Regions from separate parts of the Pseudomonas sp. BW7P1 genome, predicted to be linked through region 2. Evidence: predicted binding sites of a transcription regulator. Region 2 holds the regulator's gene; each other region holds the start of a gene.
What was found. Region 2 encodes FliA, which starts transcription of late flagellar genes. Its sites were predicted from a motif close to CTAAAGTTTNNNNNNNNNNNGCCGNTAA; they were not measured.

Region 1: a site for FliA is predicted at 2,703-2,730, ahead of motA (flagellar motor stator protein MotA). Genes of this name have one in related genera too.
Region 3: a site for FliA is predicted at 4,265-4,292, ahead of NWV16_RS27700 (methyl-accepting chemotaxis protein). Genes of this name have one in related genera too.
Region 4: a site for FliA is predicted at 3,865-3,892, ahead of NWV16_RS22465 (flagellar protein MotY). Genes of this name have one in related genera too.

Annotation. Positions count from the first base shown of each region.
Region 1 covers NZ_CP103374.1:787,803-793,557, forward strand. The annotation lists gene asd (archaetidylserine decarboxylase) at 1-220, opposite strand, end outside; gene rhdA (thiosulfate sulfurtransferase) at 239-1,054, opposite strand; gene NWV16_RS03485 (HDOD domain-containing protein) at 1,094-2,632, opposite strand; gene motA (flagellar motor stator protein MotA) at 2,799-3,650, shown strand; gene motB (flagellar motor protein MotB) at 3,654-4,730, shown strand; gene rsgA (small ribosomal subunit biogenesis GTPase RsgA) at 4,779-5,755, opposite strand, start outside.
Region 2 covers NZ_CP103374.1:1,907,781-1,913,535, forward strand. The annotation lists gene flhF (flagellar biosynthesis protein FlhF) at 1-442, shown strand, start outside; gene fleN (flagellar synthesis regulator FleN) at 556-1,386, shown strand; gene fliA (RNA polymerase sigma factor FliA) at 1,383-2,123, shown strand; gene NWV16_RS08640 (chemotaxis response regulator CheY) at 2,291-2,662, shown strand; gene NWV16_RS08645 (protein phosphatase CheZ) at 2,680-3,468, shown strand; gene NWV16_RS08650 (chemotaxis protein CheA) at 3,508-5,755, shown strand, end outside.
Region 3 covers NZ_CP103374.1:6,104,156-6,109,910, forward strand. The annotation lists gene NWV16_RS27690 (hypothetical protein) at 1-104, shown strand, start outside; gene NWV16_RS27695 (YifB family Mg chelatase-like AAA ATPase) at 560-2,053, shown strand; gene NWV16_RS27700 (methyl-accepting chemotaxis protein) at 2,184-4,160, opposite strand; gene NWV16_RS27705 (LysR substrate-binding domain-containing protein) at 4,343-5,263, opposite strand; gene NWV16_RS27710 (NorM family multidrug efflux MATE transporter) at 5,421-5,755, shown strand, end outside.
Region 4 covers NZ_CP103374.1:4,992,163-4,997,917, reverse strand. The annotation lists gene grxD (Grx4 family monothiol glutaredoxin) at 1-111, shown strand, start outside; gene bfr (bacterioferritin) at 218-694, opposite strand; gene NWV16_RS22485 (bacterioferritin-associated ferredoxin) at 894-1,112, opposite strand; gene NWV16_RS22480 (peroxiredoxin) at 1,404-2,006, shown strand; gene rnt (ribonuclease T) at 2,081-2,755, opposite strand; gene pyrC (dihydroorotase) at 2,752-3,798, opposite strand; gene NWV16_RS22465 (flagellar protein MotY) at 3,958-4,866, shown strand; gene NWV16_RS22460 (argininosuccinate synthase) at 4,996-5,755, shown strand, end outside.

The DNA of each region.
Region 1 (5,755 bases), 1.1 Mb from region 2:
CGTCTTTCAGTGCACGGGTGAAGAAGGCGTTGAAGTGCTCGTAAGCGGTCACGTCCTCAACCAGTGCCTGGGACATGTCCACCTGATAACGCTTGGCGAACCAGGTGGTGAAGGCATTCTTGAACCAGCGCACGCGGCACTCGGCGATGCAGCCGGCCAGGCGCGACAGCAAGTGGTGAGGCAGCAGGTACTGACTGATGATAAACAAACGCTCTTTCATGACTGTCCTTGAAAATTCTTAAAGCTCGACGGGGGTGTCGGGGTGGTTGCCCCATTCGCCCCAGGAACCGGCATAACCCTTGACCCGCGGATAACCGAGGGCCTTGGCCACCAGATAAGTGAAACCGGACCGGTGATGGGTCTGGCAGTGAGTGATGATTTCTTTGTCCTTGGTGATCCCGAGGTTTTCCAGGATCTGCGGCATGTCGGTACGAATGCGCAACTGACGCGCCTGATCCATGCCTGCCGTCCATTCGAAATTGACTGCGCCGGGAATGTGTCCACCCTTGGCTGCCAGCACTTTCTCGCCGGAATATTCCAGCGGCCCGCGGGCATCCCAGATCGCCAGGTCAGCGGCGCCGAGGCGGCTTTGCAGGTACTCGCGGGTGGCGGTCGGTTCGTCGTGCAGGGTCAGGGATACCGGGCCGCCGACGGCAGGCGGGACCTGGATCGACATCGGCGAACCTTCCGCCAGCCACGCCGGCAGGCCGCCGTCGAGGTAGTGATACTTGTCGTGGCCGATGACATCGAGCAGCCAGATGAAGCGTCCGGCCCAGCCACCGCCCTCGTCGTCATAGACCACGTACACCGCGTCCTTGTTATGGCCCAGTTCGCCGAACAGCTCTTCGAGTTTTTCTTTTGTCGGCAACAGGCCAGGAGCCGGTGCCTGGCCCAGCTGGGTGCGCTTCGGGTCGACGAAGCGTGCGCCGGGAATGTGACCCTCGGCATAGCGGGCGGCACTGGTCAGATCCACCAGAATCAGGTTGCGGGCGTCGAGGCGCGGGAGCAGGTCGCTCGGCTCGATCACCAGCGCCAGGCCAGAGAAGTCAGACATGTGAGGTCTCCAGAGCACAAAGGGGAAGGATTGTAGCTGTCATTGGCCGCGCTGGCTAAAGCTGTGCAGGGCTTTCTCGATGCACTGCGCGGTTTTGCCGAAGGCTTGCACGGTGATGTCGGCGAACGGCCCGCCGCCCTGATCGGCCACCACGATCATGATCACCCGGCCGTTATGGACCAGCGAGCGCAGAAACAGATGTTCGCCCCGGAACAGTGTGCGCAGGGACGGCGGCAGCAGAGCGGAAAACTGGGCGTTGTTGTCCGGGGTGATCCGCACCTGTGCCTGCTGCGCGAGCAAACGTTGCAGCACCGTGCTCTGGCTGACGACGAAATTGAGCGCAGCGGCTTCCTTCGGCAAACCGGCAATCTGCTGCACCCGCAGGCTGGACTGAGTGCGATCGGCCATCAGGATCATGACCCGTCGCATGCCGCTGGCCACCAGCGCGTCGCGGGCGGCGATGGTCAGGTGCATGGCATTGGTGAAACGGCTGGGCTCGGCCAACAGCTCGGCGCATTGCCGGCGCCATTGGGCGAGGTCTTCGGCATTGGGTGCTGCGGCGGGCAGCAGGCCGGCAGGCAGGCGACGAGTGCCCGACGGCCAAAGCAGCGAAACTGCCGGATGCCACAGATCCGGCATCGAATGCCGGCGCGCGCTGTTGGCAGCTTGCTGGTGCAGTTGCTGTTGCACTTCGTCCAGGGAAATCTGCAGATAGAGGCTGGTGAGGTACTGCCAGCGCTCGCTGTGCGGACTGTCCCAGGCCTGTTGCGCCGACAGCGCCAGACCGTTGGCCAGCAGCACGGTGTTGGCCGGCTGATTGAGCCAGTTGCGCAGGGTCGGGTCGTCATCCAGGCGATTTTGCTGGCGCAGCGGGTGATCGACGTCGCGGGCGATGCGCAAGACCTTGACCAGTTCGCGCTGTTCGTTGAGCAGCAGGCGATAACCCTGCTGCACCCAGATCGGCAGGCGCCAGACGTCGACCAGTGCCTGACCGATCTTCAGCAGGCGCACGCCGAACAATTGTTTTTCCACGTCGCGGGCCGATTCGCCCTTATGAATGACCCGTACTTCCCATTCTTCGAGCAGTTTGGGAAAGATCAGCGCCAACGGCCACAGCGGCGACAGAAACAGCAGACTGCCCCAGTGAATGTCCTGCCAGAGGCGCGCCAGGCGGCTGGCGAAAAAACCGTTGGCCTGTTGTGTGGCGTGCTGGCTGATCATCTGCAACTGGCGCAGGGCCTGGGGGATTTGCGCCTGGGGTTCGGCGGGCAGGCGTGCCAGCAGCTCCTCGGTGCGGGAAAGGCCGAGGCGATTGATCGCCACTTCAAGGTTTTCCGCCGGTGCGGTCAGGCTGCCCAAGGTATGGCGGTTGGCTTCGCGGATGATGCTCAGGGCCAGCGCCGGGCTGTCCTGCATCAGGTCGGCAATGTCGCGCAACGAGCTGCGATTGTCGCGGATCGCACGGCAGACCTTGTCGTGAGCCTCTTGCGGCACCGGCAGGCGCACGCCATCGAGCAGTTTCACCCAGCCATCGAGTGTGGTCGGTCTTGCGTGTGGGACGTTCGTTTCATTAGCCATGTCTGGACGGGATCTTGATCTGCTGTAGACGCGCCCGGCACGGGCTAAATTGGCTTTTCGCCTGAACTGGCTATAGTCTGGCGCAGTTTTGCCGATAAGTAGAAGAAGAGATTTTTTAACTTCCGAATATGACCTTGAACCCGACTTAAACAAGTACTTTCTATCTATGGCTAAAATTATCGGCATCATCGTCGTATTCGCGAGCGTGCTCGGCGGATACGTGCTCTCCCACGGCAAGATTGCCGCCCTGATCCAGCCTTTCGAGGTGATGATCATCGGTGGTGCGGCACTCGGGGCGTTCCTCCAGGCCAACCCCGGCTACATGACCATGCACGTGCTCAAGAAAGCTCTGGGCATGTTCAGCTCGCGTTTCAGCCACACTTTCTATCTGGAAGTGCTCGGCCTGATCTACGAAATCCTCAACAAGAGCCGCCGCGAAGGCATGATGGCCATCGAAGGCGACATCGAAGATGCCGCGGCGAGCCCGATCTTCGCCAAATACCCGGCGGTGCTGAAAGACGAACGCATGACTGCGTTCATCTGCGATTACCTGCGCATCATGTCGTCCGGCAACATGGCGCCGCATGAGCTCGAAGGGCTGTTCGACATGGAACTGTACAGTCTCAAGGAAGAACTGGAGCACCCTTCCCACGCGGTCAACGGCATCGCCGACGGCATGCCCGGTTTCGGTATCGTCGCGGCGGTACTGGGTATCGTGGTGACCATGGCGTCGCTGGGCGACGGCGACCAGAAATCCATCGGTCTGCACGTAGGTGCGGCACTGGTCGGTACCTTCTTCGGTATCTTGGCGGCCTATGGTTTCTTCGGCCCGCTGGCGCATTCCCTGGCCCACGATGCCAAGGAAGAGCTTAACGTCTACGAGGCCATCAAGGCTTCGCTGGTGGCTTCGGCTTCCGGCATGCCGCCGTCGCTGGCCGTGGAATTCGGGCGCAAGGTTCTGTACCCGGCTCACCGCCCCAGCTTCGCCGAGCTGGAACAAGCGGTTCGCGGTCGCTAAGTCATGGAAAATAACCAGCCGATAATCATCAAGCGCGTCAAGCGCTACGGTGGCGGGCATCACGGCGGGGCGTGGAAGATCGCCTTCGCCGACTTCGCGACGGCGATGATGGCGTTCTTTCTGGTGTTGTGGCTGCTGTCCACCGCGACACCGGAGCAGAAGATCGCCATCGCCGGTTACTTCAAGGACCCGGTCGGCTTCTCGGAAAGCGGCACGCCTTACATCATCGATCTGGGCGGTACACCGACCCTGGCGCCGGAGAACACCCTCAACCCTGAAGTGAAGTCTCAGCCGCAACCGGACAAGGTCACGGTCGACACCGATCAGGTCGAAGGCATGGCCGAGCAGGTCGAGAAGGAACGTCTGGAACTGTTGCTGCAGGAACTGCAGAACAAGGTCGACGAGAACCCGCAACTGCAGAAGTTCAAGGATCAGATCCTGTTCGAAATCACGCCGAACGGCTTGCGCATCCAGATCATGGACGCCGAGAACCGGCCGATGTTCGACTCCGGTTCCGCACGCCTGAAGCCGTACTTCGAAGACATCCTGCTGGCCATGGCCGACACCATCAAGGCAGTGCCGAACAAGATCAGCATCAGCGGCCATACCGATGCCAAGCCGTACACCGGCACCGGCGACTTCGGCAACTGGGAGCTCTCGGCCAACCGTGCCAATGCCGCCCGGCGTGCGCTGGTGGCGGGCAGCTATCCGGACGGGCAGGTGGCACGGGTGGTGGGTTACGCCTCGTCGGCACTGTTCGACAAGGAGAACCCATTCAATCCTGTCAACCGTCGCATCGACATTGTGGTGCTGACCAAGAAGGCCCAGGCGGCCATCGAAGGTTCGCAAGGCGCTGAACCGGCGAAACCCGCAGAAGGGCAGAACGGCGCCGATCCGGCCAAACCGGTCGATCCGAACGCGTTGCCGGCGGATCAGCAGCCGGTGCCGGCCCACGAGTTGCGCGAACGGCTGAACCTGTTCGACGACCCGCTGCCGAAACCGGCCGAACCGGGCAGCGCGGCGCCAGCCCCGGCGCCTGCTGCACCGGCCACTGCACCGGCTCCTGCGCCGAAACAGTGACCTGCAAAAAAGCCGCGAGATGATCGCGGCTTTTTTGTGTCCGGTTGCCTAGTACCCGTTTTCGGGCAGGCTGGCGATGATCGAGCGGTAGCTGTTCATCCGCTGTTGCTGGATGCGTCCTTCTTCAAGGGCCTTGAGCAAGGCACAGCCCGGTTCGCGATCGTGCTTGCAGTCACGGAAGCGGCAGGTACCGAGCAGGTCGTCGAACTCGATGAACCCTGCCTCGACATCGGCGCGGCTGACGTGGCCGAGGCCGAATTCGCGGATGCCCGGGGAGTCGATCAGCTCACCGCCGCCCGGGAAGTGGAACAGCCGTGCGGTGGTCGTCGTGTGTTGACCCTGTCCGGACCATTCGGACAGCGGGCCGACACGGGTTTCGACATCCGGCAGCAGGCTGTTGACCAGCGATGACTTGCCGACACCGGACTGGCCGACGAATACGCTGATGCGCCCGTCGAGCTGCTTCTGCAGCTGTGCCATGCCATTGCCGTGATGTGCCGAGACTTCCAGCACCGGGTAACCCAGCGTGCGGTACACCGCCAGCAACGCGTTCAGCGCCGGGGCGTTCTGTTCGTCGATCAGGTCGAATTTGTTCAGCAGCAGCAACGGACGGATGCCGGCGTGTTCGGCCGCGACCAGATAACGGTCGATCAGGTTGGCGTGGGGCTCAGGCAGCGGGGCGAAGACGATGACGATCATGTCGACGTTGGCGGCCACCGGTTTGAGCTGGCCACGGCTGTCCGGGCGGCACAGCTCGGTGGTGCGCGGCAGTTGCGCGACAATCACGCCGATGCCCTGGTTGCCGGCACGCCAGACCACTCGGTCGCCGGTCACCAGCGCGGGCAGGTTGGCTCGCAGATAGCAGCGGAAAACCTGGCCGGCCAGTTCGCCGTCAACGGCCTCGACTTCGACCTGCACACCGAAGTGGGCGATCACCAGGCCGTGTTGCTCCGGGCCCAGGTCGCCGCCTTCGAGCGCCTCGACCGCCGAGGACTCGCGTTTGGCGGCGCGGGCGGCGCGCTCGC
Region 2 (5,755 bases):
TCCACTGCTGCGCAAACGCGTGGTGCTGATCGATACCGCGGGCCTGCAGGCCAGCGATCCGGCATTGCGCATGCAGCTGGAAAGCCTGGCCGGTCGCGGCATTCGTTCAAAAAATTATCTGGTGCTGGCAACCACCAGCCAGAAACAGGTTCTAACCGCCGCTTATCACAGTTACAAGCGTTGCGGGCTCGCCGGGTGCATCCTGACTAAACTGGATGAAACGGCCAGCCTTGGCGAAGTGCTGAGTCTGGCAATCAGTCATGAACTGCCGGTCGCCTATCTGACCGACGGCCCGCGGATTCCGGATGACCTGCATCTGCCGCGCCGCCATCAACTGGTCAGCCGCGCCGTCAGCGTGCAAATGCAGGAAGAACCCAGCGAAGAAGCCATGGCTGACATGTTCGCTGATATCTACCACAGTCCGACCAAGCAGGTTGGCTGAGGTAATGAACAGTTTTTGTACCTACATAGATGGTCTGCCATGCATTGTTCCGGTTGTGAACGCGCAGCCAGTAATGTGGCCTCCGTCCATGCAAGACAAGGTAAAGAAATAACATGGGCAGCATGCATCCCGTACAGGTGATCGCGGTGACCGGCGGCAAGGGTGGCGTCGGCAAGACTAACGTGTCAGTGAACTTGTCCCTGGCGCTGGCAGAACTTGGCCGTCGGGTCATGCTGCTGGACGCCGACCTGGGTCTGGCGAACGTCGACGTTCTGCTGGGCCTCACGCCCAAACGTACCCTGGCCGATGTGATCGAGGGTCGCTGTGAGCTGCGCGACGTACTCTTGCAGGGCCCCGGTGGCATCCGCATCGTGCCGGCCGCTTCCGGCACCCAGAGCATGGTTCACTTGAGCCCGGCCCAGCATGCCGGTCTGATCCAGGCATTCAGCGACATCGGCGACAATCTCGATGTACTCGTGATCGACACTGCTGCGGGTATTGGTGACTCGGTAGTCAGTTTTGTGCGCGCAGCCCAGGAAGTGTTGCTGGTGGTCTGTGACGAGCCGACCTCGATCACCGACGCCTACGCGCTGATCAAGTTGCTCAACCGCGATTACGGCATGAACCGCTTCCGCGTCCTGGCCAACATGGCCCAGAGCCCGCAGGAAGGTCGCAATCTGTTCGCCAAGTTGACCAAGGTCACGGATCGCTTTCTTGACGTGGCCTTACAATACGTCGGTGCGGTGCCTTACGACGAAAGCGTGCGCAAGGCGGTGCAGAAGCAGCGTGCGGTCTATGAAGCCTTCCCGCGTTCCAAGTGCGCACTGGCGTTCAAGGCGATCGCGCAAAAGGTCGATACCTGGCCGCTGCCCGCCAACCCGCGCGGCCATCTCGAATTTTTCGTCGAGCGCCTCGTGCAGCAAACGGCAGGACCAGTGCTATGACCGCCAGCGGTATGAATCTTTACAAGAAGTCGGCACGTGACGCGCAGTACGAACTGATCGAGCGTTACGCGCCATTGGTCAAGCGCATCGCCTATCACTTGCTGGCGCGTTTGCCGGCCAGTGTGCAGGTCGAGGACCTGATCCAGGCCGGGATGATCGGTCTGCTCGAAGTCTCGACCAAATACGACGCCAGCAAAGGTGCGAGTTTCGAAACGTACGCGGGCATCCGTATCCGCGGCGCGATGCTCGATGAAGTGCGCAAGGGGGACTGGGCACCGCGCTCGGTTCACCGCAATACCCGCATGGTCAGCGACGCGATTCGCTCGATTGAGGCTAAAACCGGCCGTGACGCTAAAGATCATGAGGTTGCGGCCGAACTCCAGTTGAGTCTCGACGATTACTACGGGATTTTGAATGACACCCTGGGCAGCCGACTGTTCAGTTTCGACGACCTGTTGCAGGACGGCGAACATGAAGGGCTGCACGAGGATGGCGCCAGTGCTCATCTTGAGCCGTCGCGCGACCTGGAAGACGAGCGCTTCCAGGCGGCGCTGGCGGACGCGATTGCCAATTTGCCGGAGCGTGAGCGACTGGTGTTGGCGCTGTACTACGACGAAGAACTGAACCTCAAGGAAATCGGTGAAGTCCTTGGCGTCAGCGAATCGCGGGTCAGCCAGTTACACAGCCAGTGCGCGGCCCGTTTGCGGGGGCGTTTGGGGGAGTGGCGAGCGCGCTGAAGGCGGTGTGGGGACACTGCGAACGAGGCTGGTGCGGTGGTGAGCGGCACCGGTCTTGCTCTGTTGTGCTCCAGACAGTCATCGAGTGCTTTGCCGGATTGATTGAAATGGCGCGTCCAGGTGCTGGGCGCGTTTAAGACTGCTTGGAGGTCGAATTGAACAAAGACATGAAAATCCTCATCGTTGATGACTTCTCAACGATGCGGCGGATCATCAAGAACCTGTTGCGTGACCTCGGGTTCACCAACACCGTTGAAGCCGACGATGGCACCACCGCCATTCCGGTGCTCAACAGCGGCAGCATCGACTTTCTGGTGACCGACTGGAACATGCCCGGCATGACCGGTATCGACCTGCTGCGCCACGTGCGCGCCGATGAAAAGCTCAAGCACCTGCCCGTGCTGATGGTGACCGCTGAAGCCAAGCGCGAGCAGATCATTGAAGCCGCCCAGGCCGGCGTCAACGGCTACGTGGTCAAACCTTTCACGGCTCAGGCGCTGAAAGAAAAAATCGAGAAGATTTTCGAACGCATCGGCTGATGACGCGCGGGGGAGCTATGGAGCATAAAGAATCTTCACAGGGCGACTTCGAGTCGACGCTGAAAAAACACGCGGTCGAACTGGTCGAAAGCCTTGAAAAAGGCCGGTTCGGCGACGCTGTGCAACTGATCCATGAGCTCAATCAGACCCGTGACCGAGGCCTGTACCAGGAAGTCGGCAAGCTCACGCGCGAACTGCACAGTGCAATCGTCAACTTCCAGATCGACCCGCATATGCCGCAGGCCGAGGAGGTGTCGCAGATCACTGATGCGACCGAGCGCCTGGGCTATGTGGTCAAGCTGACTGAAGCTGCGGCCAACCGCACCATGGATCTGGTGGAAAGCGCCACGCCGGTGGTCAATGGCCTGGCTGACGAAGCCCAGGCGTTGAGTGCCGATTGGGGACGCTTCATGCGCCGTGAAGTCGGGGCAGAGGAGTTCCGCGAACTGGCACGCCGGGTCGACGGTTTTCTGGCGCGCAGCAGCACGGACAACCGTGCGGTGTCGAGCAGCCTCAACGACATTCTGCTGGCCCAGGATTATCAGGATCTCACAGGTCAAGTGATCAAGCGTGTGACCCAGCTGGTCACCGAAGTCGAAAGCAATCTGCTCAAACTCGTGCTCATGGCCAGTCAGGTGGACCGCTTTGCGGGCATCGAACATGACCGTGCGGCGATGCTCGCTGAAAAAGATCCACAAAAACATCTCTCGCAGGGTGAAGGTCCGCAGATTCATGCCGATAAACGAGAAGACGTTGTGTCCGGTCAGGACGATGTGGACGATTTGCTATCCAGCCTTGGATTTTGAGTTTTTTTGGGTTTTTAGACCTGTAGGAGCACCCCATTAATGAGCTTCGGCGCCGATGAAGAGATCCTTCAGGATTTCCTGGTTGAGGCCGGCGAGATTCTTGAGCAACTGTCCGAACAACTGGTCGAGCTGGAAAGCCGCCCGGATGACGCAGATCTGCTCAACGCAATTTTTCGCGGTTTCCACACTGTAAAAGGGGGCGCCGGCTTCCTTCAGCTCAACGAGCTGGTGGAGTGCTGTCACATCGCCGAAAACGTGTTCGATATCCTGCGCAAGGGTGAGCGTCGCGTAGATGCAGAACTGATGGACGTGGTGCTCGAAGCGCTGGACTCGGTGAACAGCATGTTCGGCGAAGTCCGCGATCGCAGCCCTATCACCGCTGCAACCCCGGAACTGCTGGCCGCGCTGGCGCGCCTGGCCGAACCGCAATCGGCGGATGAGGTTGCGGCCTCGCCGGTAGCCGAGATGATCGAAGAGCTGGTCGTTGAAGGCGATTCTGGCGATTCGGGCGATATCACCGACAATGAATTCGAACAGTTGCTGGACTCGCTGAGCGCCGTCAAGGCCGAAGCCGAGGCCCCGGCGGCTGCCGCTGCGCCGGCTTCCGACGAAACCGCCAGCGATGAAATCACCGACGCTGAATTCGAGTCGCTGCTCGATCAGTTGCATGGCAAGGGCCAGTTCGCGGCCGACGCCGTCGCACCGGCTGCAGCCGCGCCGGCGGCCCCGGCAGCCGGCGATGACTCGGACATCACCGACGACGAATTCGAGGCCTTGCTCGATCAGCTGCACGGCAAGGGCAACTTTGCCGTCGATGCGCTGGAGTCGGCAATGGCATCGGTTCCCGCATCGACCGCGCCTGCAGCCGCTGCAGCGGGCAGCGATCTGATCACCGATCACGAGTTCGAATCGCTGCTGGATGAGCTGCACGGCAAAGGCAAGTTCACCGACGTTGCCACCGGTGCGCCCGTGACTGCCGGCAGCGCTGCCGCGGTGGCAGCGCCTGCTGCCAAAGCCCCGGCCGCTGCGGCGAACCCTGCCGCGAAAGCGCCGCAAAGCAAGCCTGAACCGAAAGCCGAAACACCGAAGCCGGCCGCCGCTGCCGCACCGGCTCCGGCCCGTGCCCCGGCGACACCGCCACCGGAAAAACCGGCGAGCGAAGCCGAAACCACCGTTCGCGTGGACACCGCGCGTCTCGACGAGATCATGAACATGGTCGGCGAGCTGGTGCTGGTGCGTAACCGTCTGGTGCGTCTGGGCCTGAACAGTGGCGACGAGGCCATGCAGAAGGCCGTGTCGAACCTCGATGTGGTTACCGCTGACTTGCAGACGTCGGTGATGAAGACCCGGATGCAGCCGATCAAGAAAGTCTTCGGTCGTTTCCCGCGTCTGGTTCGCGACCTTGCCCGTCAGCTCAAGAAAGAGATCAATCTGGAACTGGTGGGCGAAGAGACCGACCTCGACAAGAACCTCGTCGAGGCGCTGGCCGACCCGCTGGTCCACCTGGTGCGCAACGCGGTCGACCACGGCATCGAATCGCCGGAAGAACGCGAAGCGTCGGGCAAGCCCCGCGGCGGCAAGGTCGTTCTGGCGGCCGAACAGGAAGGCGACCACATCCTGCTGTCGATTTCCGACGACGGCAAAGGCATGGATCCGAACATCCTGCGTGCCATCGCCGTGAAGCGTGGTGTGATGGACAAGGATGCAGCCGACCGTCTGAGCGATACCGAGTGCTACAACCTGATTTTCGCCCCGGGCTTCTCGACCAAGACCGAGATCTCCGACGTGTCCGGTCGCGGTGTCGGCATGGACGTGGTGAAGACCAAGATTTCCCAGCTCAACGGTTCGATCAACATTTATTCGACCAAGGGCCAGGGTTCGAAAATCGTCATCAAGGTGCCGCTGACGCTGGCGATCATGCCGACCCTGATGGTCATGCTCGGCAACCAGGCGTTCGCGTTCCCGCTGGTGAACGTCAACGAAATCTTCCACCTCGACCTGTCGACCACCAACGTGGTGGACGGCCAGGAAGTGGTGATCGTGCGGGACAAGGCGTTGCCATTGTTCTACCTCAAACGCTGGCTGGTCAGCTCGGCCGCTCACGAAGAGCAGCGCGAAGGCCATGTGGTGATCCTTTCGGTGGGCACCCAGCGGATCGGCTTTGTCGTCGATCAACTGGTCGGTCAGGAAGAAGTGGTCATCAAGCCATTGGGCAAGATGCTGCAGGGAACTCCGGGCATGTCCGGCGCCACCATTACCGGTGACGGCCGCATTGCGCTGATTCTCG
Region 3 (5,755 bases), 1.9 Mb from region 2:
AGCCCAAAAAAGCGAAAGGCAAAGTTACTTCAGGTTGTGGAACTACACTTCGAAGCACTCCGACTGGCTGGAAATATGTCAGCCAATCAACGAAGGTATATTGAAGTCGCCGTTACGTGCGGACCTGAGCTTGAGCCAAGTGGTCTGTTGGCAGGCAGAAGATACTGAATCAGAAAAAGAAAAAGGCGTCCGACAGGACGCCTTTTTTGTATTTGGAGGAGTAGTCGCAGCGATTCTTTAGCTCCTGGCTTTACGGCCTTGGGTTCAGAATCCGACGGGCTGGCCCGTCGTCACTACTTCAGAGAAACCAGCTTCTCTACTGCCAAAAATGCGGGGGAGCCTTGCTGGTGCCCAGTCCCGACAAATGCGCAATTGCAGTCCTCGAGCGCGAGAATCCTTTAATACTTCTCGAGAGTCAACGCTTCAGCGTGAGTGCATAGGCCCGCACAACCGCTTTCTGATACGTCTTGTAAACCTCTACTCAAACGCTAGAACCCCGCTCAACTACCCTTCAAAAACCCGCAGGAAGCGGCCCCTCGATTCAACTCAAGGAACGACCATGTCCCTCGCCATCGTCCACAGTCGCGCCCAGATTGGCGTGGATGCCCCCGCCGTCACCGTCGAAGTTCATCTGGCCAATGGTCTGCCCTCGCTAACCATGGTCGGCTTGCCTGAGGCGGCGGTAAAAGAGAGCAAGGATCGGGTGCGCAGCGCGATCATCAATTCCGGTCTGCAGTTTCCGGCGCGGCGGATCACGCTGAATCTGGCCCCGGCGGATTTGCCCAAGGATGGCGGACGGTTCGATCTGGCGATTGCGCTGGGGATCCTGTCGGCGAGTGTGCAAGTGCCGACATTGACGCTGGATGATGTGGAATGCCTTGGCGAACTGGCGTTATCCGGTGCAGTGCGGGCGGTGCGCGGGGTGTTGCCGGCGGCGCTGGCAGCACGCAAGGCTGGGCGGACGCTGGTGGTGCCGCGGGCGAATGCCGAGGAGGCTTGTCTGGCTTCGGGACTGAGAGTGATTGCGGTGGATCATCTGCTCGAAGCCGTGGCGCATTTCAATGGACATACACCGGTCGAACCCTATGTCTCGGATGGGTTGATCCATGCCGCCAAACCCTATCCAGACCTGAACGAAGTACAGGGTCAACTGGCTGCCAAACGGGCGCTGCTGATTGCCGCTGCCGGCGCGCACAACCTGCTGTTCAGCGGGCCGCCTGGGACGGGCAAGACGTTACTGGCCAGCCGATTGCCGGGGTTGCTGCCGCCGCTGGCCGAGAGTGAGGCACTGGAGGTGGCGGCGATTCAATCCGTGGCCAGCGGCGCTCCCCTGACTCACTGGCCACAGCGCCCGTTCCGCCAACCCCATCACTCGGCCTCCGGGCCGGCACTGGTCGGCGGCAGCTCAAAACCGCAACCCGGCGAAATCACCCTCGCCCATCACGGCGTGCTGTTTCTCGATGAGTTGCCGGAGTTTGATCGCAAGGTACTGGAGGTTCTGCGCGAACCCCTGGAGTCCGGATGCATCGTGATTGCCCGGGCCAGGGAGCGCGTGCGTTTCCCCGCAAGATTCCAGTTGGTGGCGGCGATGAATCCCTGCCCCTGTGGTTACCTCGGTGAGCCCAGCGGCAAATGCTCGTGTACGCCGGACATGGTGCAGCGCTACCGCAACAAGCTGTCGGGGCCGTTGCTCGATCGGATCGATCTGCACCTGACGGTGGCGCGCGAAGCGACAGCGTTGAACCCTGTGGCAAAACCGGGAGAAGACAGCGCCAGCGCAGCCGCACGGGTGGCCGAAGCCCGCGAGCGGCAGCAAAAGCGCCAGGCCTGTGCCAATGCGTTTCTCGATTTACCGGGTCTGAAAAGGTACTGCAAGTTATCCACAGCCGATGAAACCTGGCTGGAATCGGCGTGCGAGCGGCTGACCCTGTCGCTGCGCTCGGCGCATCGGTTGCTCAAGGTCGCGCGGACGCTGGCGGATCTGGAAACGTGCGCGGATATCAATCGCGAGCATCTGGCCGAAGCGTTGCAGTATCGGCCGGCGACTCAGTAGGTGCTGAAATATGGGCGTCCCGATCGCCGGCAAGCCCGCTCCCACAGGGGTTTGTGTCGAGACACCATTGTGTGTTCAGCGGGAAACCTGTGAGAGCGAGCTTGCTCGCGATAGCTGTTTCAGAGATGCATCAGCGGAAGCGATCAACCTCGGAACGCAAATCCGCCGCCAGCTTCTCCAGCTCTTTGGCGGTGACTGCCAGATTGGAAACCACCTCACGCTGTTCGCTGTTGGCCAGCGCAATGCTCTGCAGATTGCTGCTGAGCAACGTCGCGGTGCTGCTCTGCTCCTGAGTCGCCGTGGTGATTGCCGCAAACTGCTGCCCGGCCGAGCGGCTCTGCTCATCGATACGCGCCAGCGCCGAAGCGACATTGGCGTTGCGCGAAAGGCCTTCCTGCATCAGCACGTTGCCCTGCTCCATGGTGCTGATGGCGTTGCCGGTTTCCTGCTGGATGCTGTGGATCATTCCGGAAATTTCGTCGGTCGCCTGACGGGTGCGCGAAGCCAGATTGCGCACTTCGTCCGCCACCACGGCAAAACCGCGACCTTGCTCGCCGGCACGGGCCGCTTCGATGGCTGCGTTGAGCGCCAGCAGGTTGGTCTGTTCGGCAATCGAGGTGATCACGCTGACGATGCCGCCGATTTCCTGTGAGCGCTGACCGAGCGTGTTGATCACGGTCGCCGTGGTGTTCAGCGCGCCGGCAATCTGCTCCAGCGAGGACGATGCTTCTTCCATCGAGCTGCGACCGATCTGGGTCTGCCGGGCATTTTCCTGGGCCAGACGCTGGGTGTTGCCCATGTTGTCGGCAATGTTCAGCGAGGTGGCGGAAAACTCTTCAACCGCGCCCGCCATGCTGGTGATTTCACCGGACTGCTGCTCCATGCCTTCATACGCACCACCGGACAGACCGGACAGCGCCTGAGCACGGTTGTTGACCTCTTCCGAGGCGCGACGAATGTGCTCGACCATGGTCGACAGGGCCTGGCTCATCTGGTTGAAGGCGCGGGCCAACTGGCCGATTTCATCGTTGCTCGAGACATTCAGGCGCACACTCAGATCACCGTCGCCCAAGGCTTCGGCCTGACGTACCAGATCACCCAGCGGTTGCAGCTTGCTGCGCAGCAGCCACACCGCCGAACCCACCGCGATCAACATCGCCAGCAGGCTGCCGATGGCCAGTTGAATGCCGACGCTCCAGGTGACTTCGCGGATCTCGGATTTCGGCATGCTCGCCACCACCGACCAGGGTCCGCCTTCGAACGGTACGGCGATGCTGTAGAAGTCTTCGGACGTATCGCTCCAGAAGCGGCCCTTGCCTGGCGTTTTCGCCAGACCGCTGACCACCGGCACCGCCTGATCAGGCGCCTGCACACCGGCTGGCGCTACCAGCCATTTGTTCTGTTCGTCCAACAGCGCGAGGGAACCGCTCTGGCCAATGCGAAAACGCTTGAGGTTGTCGAACTGGGCGTTCTGCGCATCGGTGTAATCGAAGCCGACGAACAACACCGCGATCACCTTGCCGCTGCTGTCACGCACCGGGGTGTACTGGGTCATGTAGGAGCGATCGAACAGCAGCGCACGGCCGACATAGCCCTGCCCCGCCATCAACTTCGCGTAGGCCGGGTGCGCGTGATCGAGCAAGGTGCCGATGGCGCGGGAGCCGTCCTGTTTGGTCAGCGAGGTGCTGACCCGTACGAAGTCTTCGCCGCTGCGCACGAACAGCGTGGCGACACCCGCCGTCATCTGCTTGAACTCGTCGACTTCCTTGAAGTTGTTGTTCAGCACTTCACTGCCCAGGTGCAGACCCGGGGTCCGGGTGCCCGCCACGTTGACCGGTTCGTCGGCATGCAGGCTCAGGCCGGCGCTGAAGCGCTTCTCGAACAACCCGCTCAGGCGCTGGGTGCTTTCACGCAGCGTGCCATGGAAGGTGCTCAACTGATCGGCGAGCAGGCGTGCCTCGCTGGCCAGGTGTTCTTCACGGGTGGACAGGTTGGCGGCGTCCAGCGAACGCAGGGCGAACACGGTACTGCCGCTGATGACAATTGCCAGTATCACAGCGAGCGCAAGGCCCAGCTGCGAGGCGATCCGGGCGCGAGGTTGAGACATGGACAGCTCCTGGCCGAGTCTGCGTATCCTCCCTGATCGCGGCTCGGAACATTTCTAATAATGGGGGTGAGGCGTGAAACCGGCACGACGGTTCCACCTGGACGTATTCGGCGGTGAACGCGAATACTTGAGCGCTCAGCAGGGTTATGGCCGAGGGCCGGCATTGTGGCGGCTCGAACGTTTCAGCTCAAGCGCGCGACCTGCGGCAGTTCCATCGCCCGAACCTCACCCTGAAGAAAATCACTGAGCCGGCGCAAACGTTCACCTCCCGGACGGGTCTTCGGCCATACCAGGTAATAATTCAGGCCGCTGGCGACCGCCGTCGGCCACGGCAGACTCAAGCGCCCCTGGGCCACATCCTCGGCCACCATCAGCAGATCGCCCATGGAGACGCCATAACCCCGGGCCGCCGCGATCATCCCCAGTTCGAGGGTATCGAACACCTGCCCGCCCTTGAGCGACACTTGATCGGACAGGCCCATGTGCTCCAGCCAACTGCGCCAGTCGCGGCGATCCGGGGTCGGGTGCAGCAGTTCGGTGGCGGCCAGTCGCTCCACATCCCAGGGCTGGTCATTGAGCAGGTTGGGCGCGCCCACCGGGATCAGCTCTTCCGGGAACAACAGGCTGGCCTCCCAGTCCGGCGGAAAATGCCCGTCGCTCAACAGCACCGCGCAATCGAAGGGTTCGTTATTGAAGTCCACCGAATCCACGTCCATCCAGGCACTGGTCAGTTGCACTTCATTACCCGGCTGCAAATGGCGGAAACGACTGAGCCGCGCCAGCAACCAGCGCATGGTCAGGGTCGAAGGGGCTTTCATGCGCAGGATGTCATCTTCGGCGCGCAAGGTATTGCAGGCTCGCTCCAGGGCCGCGAAACCTTCACGGATGCCGGGCAGCAGCAGACGGGCCGACTCGGTCAGTTGCAGATTGCGGCCACTGCGGTGGAACAGCCGACAGGCGAAGTGTTCTTCAAGCGTGCGGATATGTCGGCTCACCGCACTCTGAGTGATCGACAACTCCTCGGCCGCGCGGGTGAACGAGCTGTGCCGCGCCGCGGCTTCGAATGCGCGCAGGGCATACAAGGGGGGCAGGCGACGGGACATACACAGGGCTCCGGTTGCGGGATGGCGTCAACTTAGCAGAATTGAATCAGGATGAGTTTTAATCATGCCACCCATCCTTTTTATCCCTTTGTGCATCCTGTGCCAAACCCCGAGAATCGGCGGTCTCTTGCTCCCTCTTTTATAAGGATGTGAAACCATGCAGCGTCCTGTGCGTACCGAACTCTGGGCCATCCTGCGGCTGGCGGGGCCGTTGATCGCCTCGCAGTTGGCGCACATGCTGATGGTGCTGACCGACACCCTGATGATGGCGCGTCTCAGCCCGGAAGCACTGGCCGGCGGTGGCCTGGGTGCGGCGAGCTATTCGTTCGTGTCGATCTTCTGCATCGGCGTTATTGCGGCGGTCGGCACCCTGGTGGCAATCCGTCAGGGCGCCGGCGACATACTCGGTGCCGCCCGGCTGACCCAGGCCGGATTGTGGCTGGCGTGGCTGATGGCGCTGGGTGCCGGGTTGTTGCTGTGGAACCTGAAACC
Region 4 (5,755 bases), 3.0 Mb from region 2:
GAACTGGTCGGCGGCAGTGACATCATGGCTGAAATGTTCGCCAACGGTGAGCTGCAGACCCTGATCAAGGATGCTTCCGCCAAGGCGGCTGCGGCCAAGTCCGAAGCTTGATTGGTTTCAGCCCGGATTTCGGCGAGTCTGAAGTCCGGGCAATAAAAAGCCCCGCCTCTCGAAAGAGTGCGGGGCTTTTTAATGTCTCGGGTTCAGCGCTCGCTGATTACTCGTCGTCGCCCATCTGCGATTGCAGATAGTTCTCAAGACCGACTTTATCGATCAGGCCCAGTTGGGTTTCCAGCCAGTCGATGTGTTCTTCTTCGGATTCGAGAATGTCTTCAAGCAGTTCGCGGCTGCCGAAGTCGCCAACGGATTCGCAGTGAGCGATGGCGGCCTTCAGGTCTGCATGACCAGTGCGCTCGATACGCAGGTCGCACTCCAGCATTTCCCGGGTGTGCTCGCCGATATGCAGCTTGCCCAGGTCCTGCACGTTCGGCAGGCCTTCGAGGAACAGGATGCGCTTGATCAGCTTGTCCGCGTGTTTCATCTCGTCGATGGATTCGTGATATTCGTGCTTGCCCAGCTTGTTCAGGCCCCAATCTTCGTACATGCGCGCATGCAGGAAGTACTGATTGATCGCGACCAGCTCATTGGCAAGGATCTTGTTGAGATGCTGGATGACTGTAACGTCGCCTTTCATGATGGGAGTCCTGCCCTAAGTTGCGGTATATAAGGCGGAGTTTGAGCCTGGCACTTATAAGTGTCAAACCTAAGTTATTGAATAATATATGAAAATTAATCGGAATAAGAATGTTTGTGTTCCGCGTCTAATCCCTAAGCAATTGATTTTCAGGCATAAAAAAACCGGACAATCGTCCGGTTCTTCGAATTCTAGGCAATTACGCGGCGGTAAATTCCACCGGGTAGGGGATCGCGGCCTGGGCGGTTTGCAGCTTGGTGAGGGTTTCGCGCACCACTTCCTTCGCGAGGCAGGCACATTTGCCGCATTGGCTGGCTACGCCGGTGGCCTGACGGACTTCTTTATAGCTGCAGCAACCTTCATAGATCGCTTCGCGGATCTGTCCGTCGGTGACGCCAGTGCAGAGGCAAACATACATAAGTGAGAACCGTCGCTGGTTGTGGCTCAATTGCGATGGATCTTAATGTTAACGAGAATGATTGTCAAAGTGCTTTCCCAACGGTTTTCATCGCCAACGGCTGTGACTGACGAACGGTGGTCCATGGCTGAGTGCCGGCCAGGAATTCGCGAAAAACCTTTGAGGACAGTCCAAACACGCAGTGTATGATGGTCGGCCCTTGCGAAGAGGGTTTGTGTCACAGGGCTGTCGCCTGAGGGTGACAGGCTGATGCGAACCCCGAACTTCAAGTTTCTACACCAGGAGATATCAATGAGCGTACTCGTAGGCAAACAAGCCCCTGACTTCACCGTCCCGGCCGTACTCGGCAATGGCGAGATCGTTGACAGCTTCACCCTGTCCTCGGCCATCAAAGGCAAATACGGCCTGGTGTTCTTCTACCCGCTGGACTTCACCTTCGTCTGCCCGTCCGAGCTGATCGCTCTGGACAACCGCATGGCCGACTTCAAGGCACGCAACGTCGAAGTGGTCGCCGTTTCGATCGACTCGCACTTCACCCACAACGCCTGGCGCAACACCCCGGTCAACAATGGTGGCATCGGTCAGGTGAAATACACCATGGCTGCCGACATGAAGCACGAAATCGCCAAGGCCTACGACGTTGAGTCGGAAGGCGGCGTGGCGTTCCGTGGCGCGTTCCTGATCGACGACAAGGGCGTTGTCCGCTCGCAGATCGTCAACGACCTGCCGCTGGGCCGCAACATGGAAGAGCTGATCCGTCTGGTCGACGCGCTGCAATTTCACGAAGAGCACGGCGAAGTCTGCCCTGCCAACTGGAAAAAAGGCGACAAGGGCATGAACGCTTCGCCGGAAGGTGTTGCGGCTTACCTGACCGAGAACGCTGCTGCCCTGTAAGGCGCTTCGTCGAGGTACAAAAAAACCGGCTCTTGAGCCGGTTTTTTCATGCGTGGGATTTAACCTGACGAGGATCAGTCGTCGAAGTCTTCCCAGCCGCCCATTTGTTTCCAGCGGTTGACGATGCCGCAGAACAGCTCGGCCGTCTTCTCGGTGTCGTAACGCGCGGAGTGCGCTTCACGGCCGTCGAAATCGATGTCCGCTGCCTGGCAGGCTTTCGCCAGCACGGTCTGACCGTAGGCCAGACCCGCGAGAGTCGCGGTGTCGAAACTGGAGAACGGATGGAAAGGATTGCGCTTCATGTCCAGCCGCGCGACGGCGGCGTTGAGGAAGCCAAGATCGAAGCTGCTGTTGTGGCCGACCAGAATCGCTCGCTTGCAGCCGTTGGCCTTCAAAGCCTTGCGCACGCCACGGAAGATGTCGGTCAGGGCCGTTTCTTCGCTGACCGCCATGCGCAACGGGTGATCGAGCTTGATCCCTGTGAACTCCAGGGCAGCCGCTTCGATATTGGCGCCTTCGAACGGCTCGACACGGAAGAAATAAGTGTGATCCGGGTAGACGAATCCCTTTTCATCCATGGCGATGGTGGTCGCGGCAATCTCCAGCAATGCGTCGGTGGCCGAGTTGAAACCACCGGTCTCTACGTCGACGACAACCGGCAGGTAGCCGCGAAAGCGTGCTGCCATCGGATGGCGGGAACCACCGCCACCTTGACCGTCCAGTTCGTCGTCGAAATGGTCTTCACTCACGCGTGTTCCTCCAGCAGGCGCCAGCGCAGTTTTTCACCGGCGCGCAGCGGGATGACGTTCAGCTCACCGAATGGCAGGCTGGTCGGGGCGGTCCATTCTTCACGAACCAGAGTAATGTGATCGGCATTGGCCGGCAGGCCGTAGAAACGAGGGCCGTTGAGGCTGGCGAACCCTTCCAGCTTGTCCAGCGCATTGCGCTGTTCGAAGGCTTCGGCGTACAGCTCGATGGCGGCATACGCGGTATAGCAGCCGGCGCAGCCGCAGGCGGCTTCCTTGGCGTGCTGGGCATGGGGGGCCGAGTCGGTGCCGAGAAAGAACTTCGCGCTGCCGCTGGTGGCTGCATCGAGCAGCGCTTCCTGATGGGTATTACGCTTGAGGATAGGCAGGCAGTAGAAGTGCGGCCGGATCCCGCCCACCAGCATGTGGTTGCGGTTGTACAGCAGGTGATGCGCGGTGATGGTCGCGCCGACGTTAGCCGAGGCCTCGTTGACGAACTGCACGGCATCGCCGGTGGTGATGTGTTCGAACACGACCTTGAGTGCAGGGAAGCGCTCGACCACACGGCGCATGTGTTCATCGATGAAGATTTTCTCGCGGTCGAACACGTCGACGTCGCCACGGGTGACCTCGCCGTGGATCAGCAGCGGCATGCCGACTTCGGCCATGGCTTCCAGTACCGGGAAGATCTTGTCGATGCTGGTGACCCCGGAATCGGAGTTGGTGGTCGCGCCGGCCGGGTACAGCTTGGCGGCGTGCACGAAGCCGCTGGCCCTGGCTTCACGGATTTCTTCGGGCCGGGTGCGGTCGGTGAGGTAGAGCACCATCAACGGCTCGAAACGACTGCCGGCCGGTCGGGCAGCGAGAATCCGCTGGCGATAGCCGTCGGCTTCAGCGGCGTTGCGCACCGGAGGTACCAGGTTGGGCATGATGATGGCGCGACCAAAGGTGCGCGCAACATCTGCAACGGTGTTGGTCAGCACGGCACCATCGCGAAGATGAATGTGCCAGTCGTCGGGACGCAGCAGGGTCAGGCGGTCGGACATGAGGGGATTCCAGGCGGGTCAAACTGAGGCGAATGCTACCGGAAAAGACTCTTGCAGGCACTCGCTATCAAGTTTTGCGACGCGTGTCCGATATCCTGTAGGTATGCCGTAAACATGTATGTATCGGTCTTTTTGTTGTAGAAGCCAATGGAGCCTCCCGTGCGCCAGCGTTATTTAGCCTTGCTCAGTGTGTTTGCCAGTCTCCCCGCGATGGCACTGACCTACCAGACCCGTCTGGAGAACATTGAGTGGACGGTGGAAGGCGACAAGTTCGAATGCCGCCTGACGCAGCCGATCACCGACTTCGGTTCGGGCCAGTTCGTGCGCAAGGCGGGCGAGCAGGCGATCTTTCGTCTGAATGCCTACAACGCGATGCTCGGCGGTGGTTCTGCGACGTTGCTTGCCGCGGCAGCACCCTGGCAGCCGGGACGCAATGACATCAATCTGGGCAGCGTCAGAATCGGCACCGGCAACGTGTTGTTCAACAGTTCGCAGTCGCAGGCCGGCGGGTTGATCAGCGGTTTGCTGGAAGGTCGCAGCCCGGTGGTGCGGCGTGCCTCTGGCGATGGACGAGTGTCCGAAGTGCGTCTGCTGCCGGTCAAGTTCAGCAAGGCGTTCAACGACTATCAGACCTGTGTGGCGAAATTGCTCCCGCAGAATTTCGATCAAGTCAAAAACTCGCAGGTTGGCTTTCCGGGCGAAGGCACCGATCTGGACGCCGCCGCGAAAGCCAAATTGCAAGTCATGCTCGAGTTCATGAAGGCCGACCCCACGGTCAACCACATCGAGCTCGATGGCTATTCCGACAACAGTGGCAATCGCCTGACCAATCGCGAGTTGTCGCGCCGCCGGGCGCTGGCGGTGGTTGATTTCTTCAAGGCCAACGGCATCGCCGAATCGCAGATCACTGTGCGTTTCCACGGCGAGCAATACCCGCTGGTGCCAAACACCAATGCCGCCAACCGGGCGAAGAACCGTCGGGTCACCGTCAAGCTGGCCCGTGTGGCACCGGTGACTGCTCCTGCACCGCAAGCCAGTGCACCGGCCAATGCGGCGGCAACATCATGACTGGATGGTCACTCCCGTCTGCATGACGGAATGTGTCGCTTTGTCGTCTCAAGCTGTCGCGCCTCTGTAAATTATTGCGTTTGAGCGGTAGACTCCCCGGCTTTCCGTAGAACCCCGTGGAGTGATGGCATGGCGGACGTAAACAAGGTCGTTCTGGCGTATTCGGGCGGCCTGGACACTTCGGTGATCCTGAAGTGGCTGCAGGATACTTATAACTGTGAAGTCGTGACCTTCACCGCTGACCTGGGTCAGGGCGAAGAAGTCGAACCGGCTCGCGCCAAGGCGCAGGCCATGGGCGTCACAGAAATCTACATCGACGACCTGCGCGAAGAATTCGTGCGTGACTTCGTGTTCCCGATGTTCCGCGCCAACACCGTTTACGAAGGTGAGTACCTGCTGGGTACTTCCATTGCACGTCCTCTGATCGCCAAGCGTCTGATCGAAATCGCCAACGAAACCGGCGCTGATGCCATTTCCCACGGCGCGACCGGCAAGGGCAACGACCAGGTGCGTTTCGAACTGGGTGCCTACGCACTCAAGCCTGGCGTGAAAGTGATCGCCCCCTGGCGCGAGTGGGACCTGTTGTCCCGCGAGAAGCTGATGGACTACGCCGAGAAGCACGCGATCCCGATCGAGCGTCACGGCAAGAAGAAGTCCCCGTACTCGATGGATGCCAACCTGCTGCACATTTCCTATGAAGGCGGCGTGCTCGAGGATACCTGGACCGAGCACGAAGAAGACATGTGGCGCTGGACCGTCTCTCCGGAAAACGCACCTGACAAGCCGCAATACCTGGAACTGACCTACCGCAACGGCGACATCGTTGCGCTGGACGGCGTCGAAATGTCTCCGGCCACTGTGCTTGCAACGCTGAACAGGATCGGCGGTG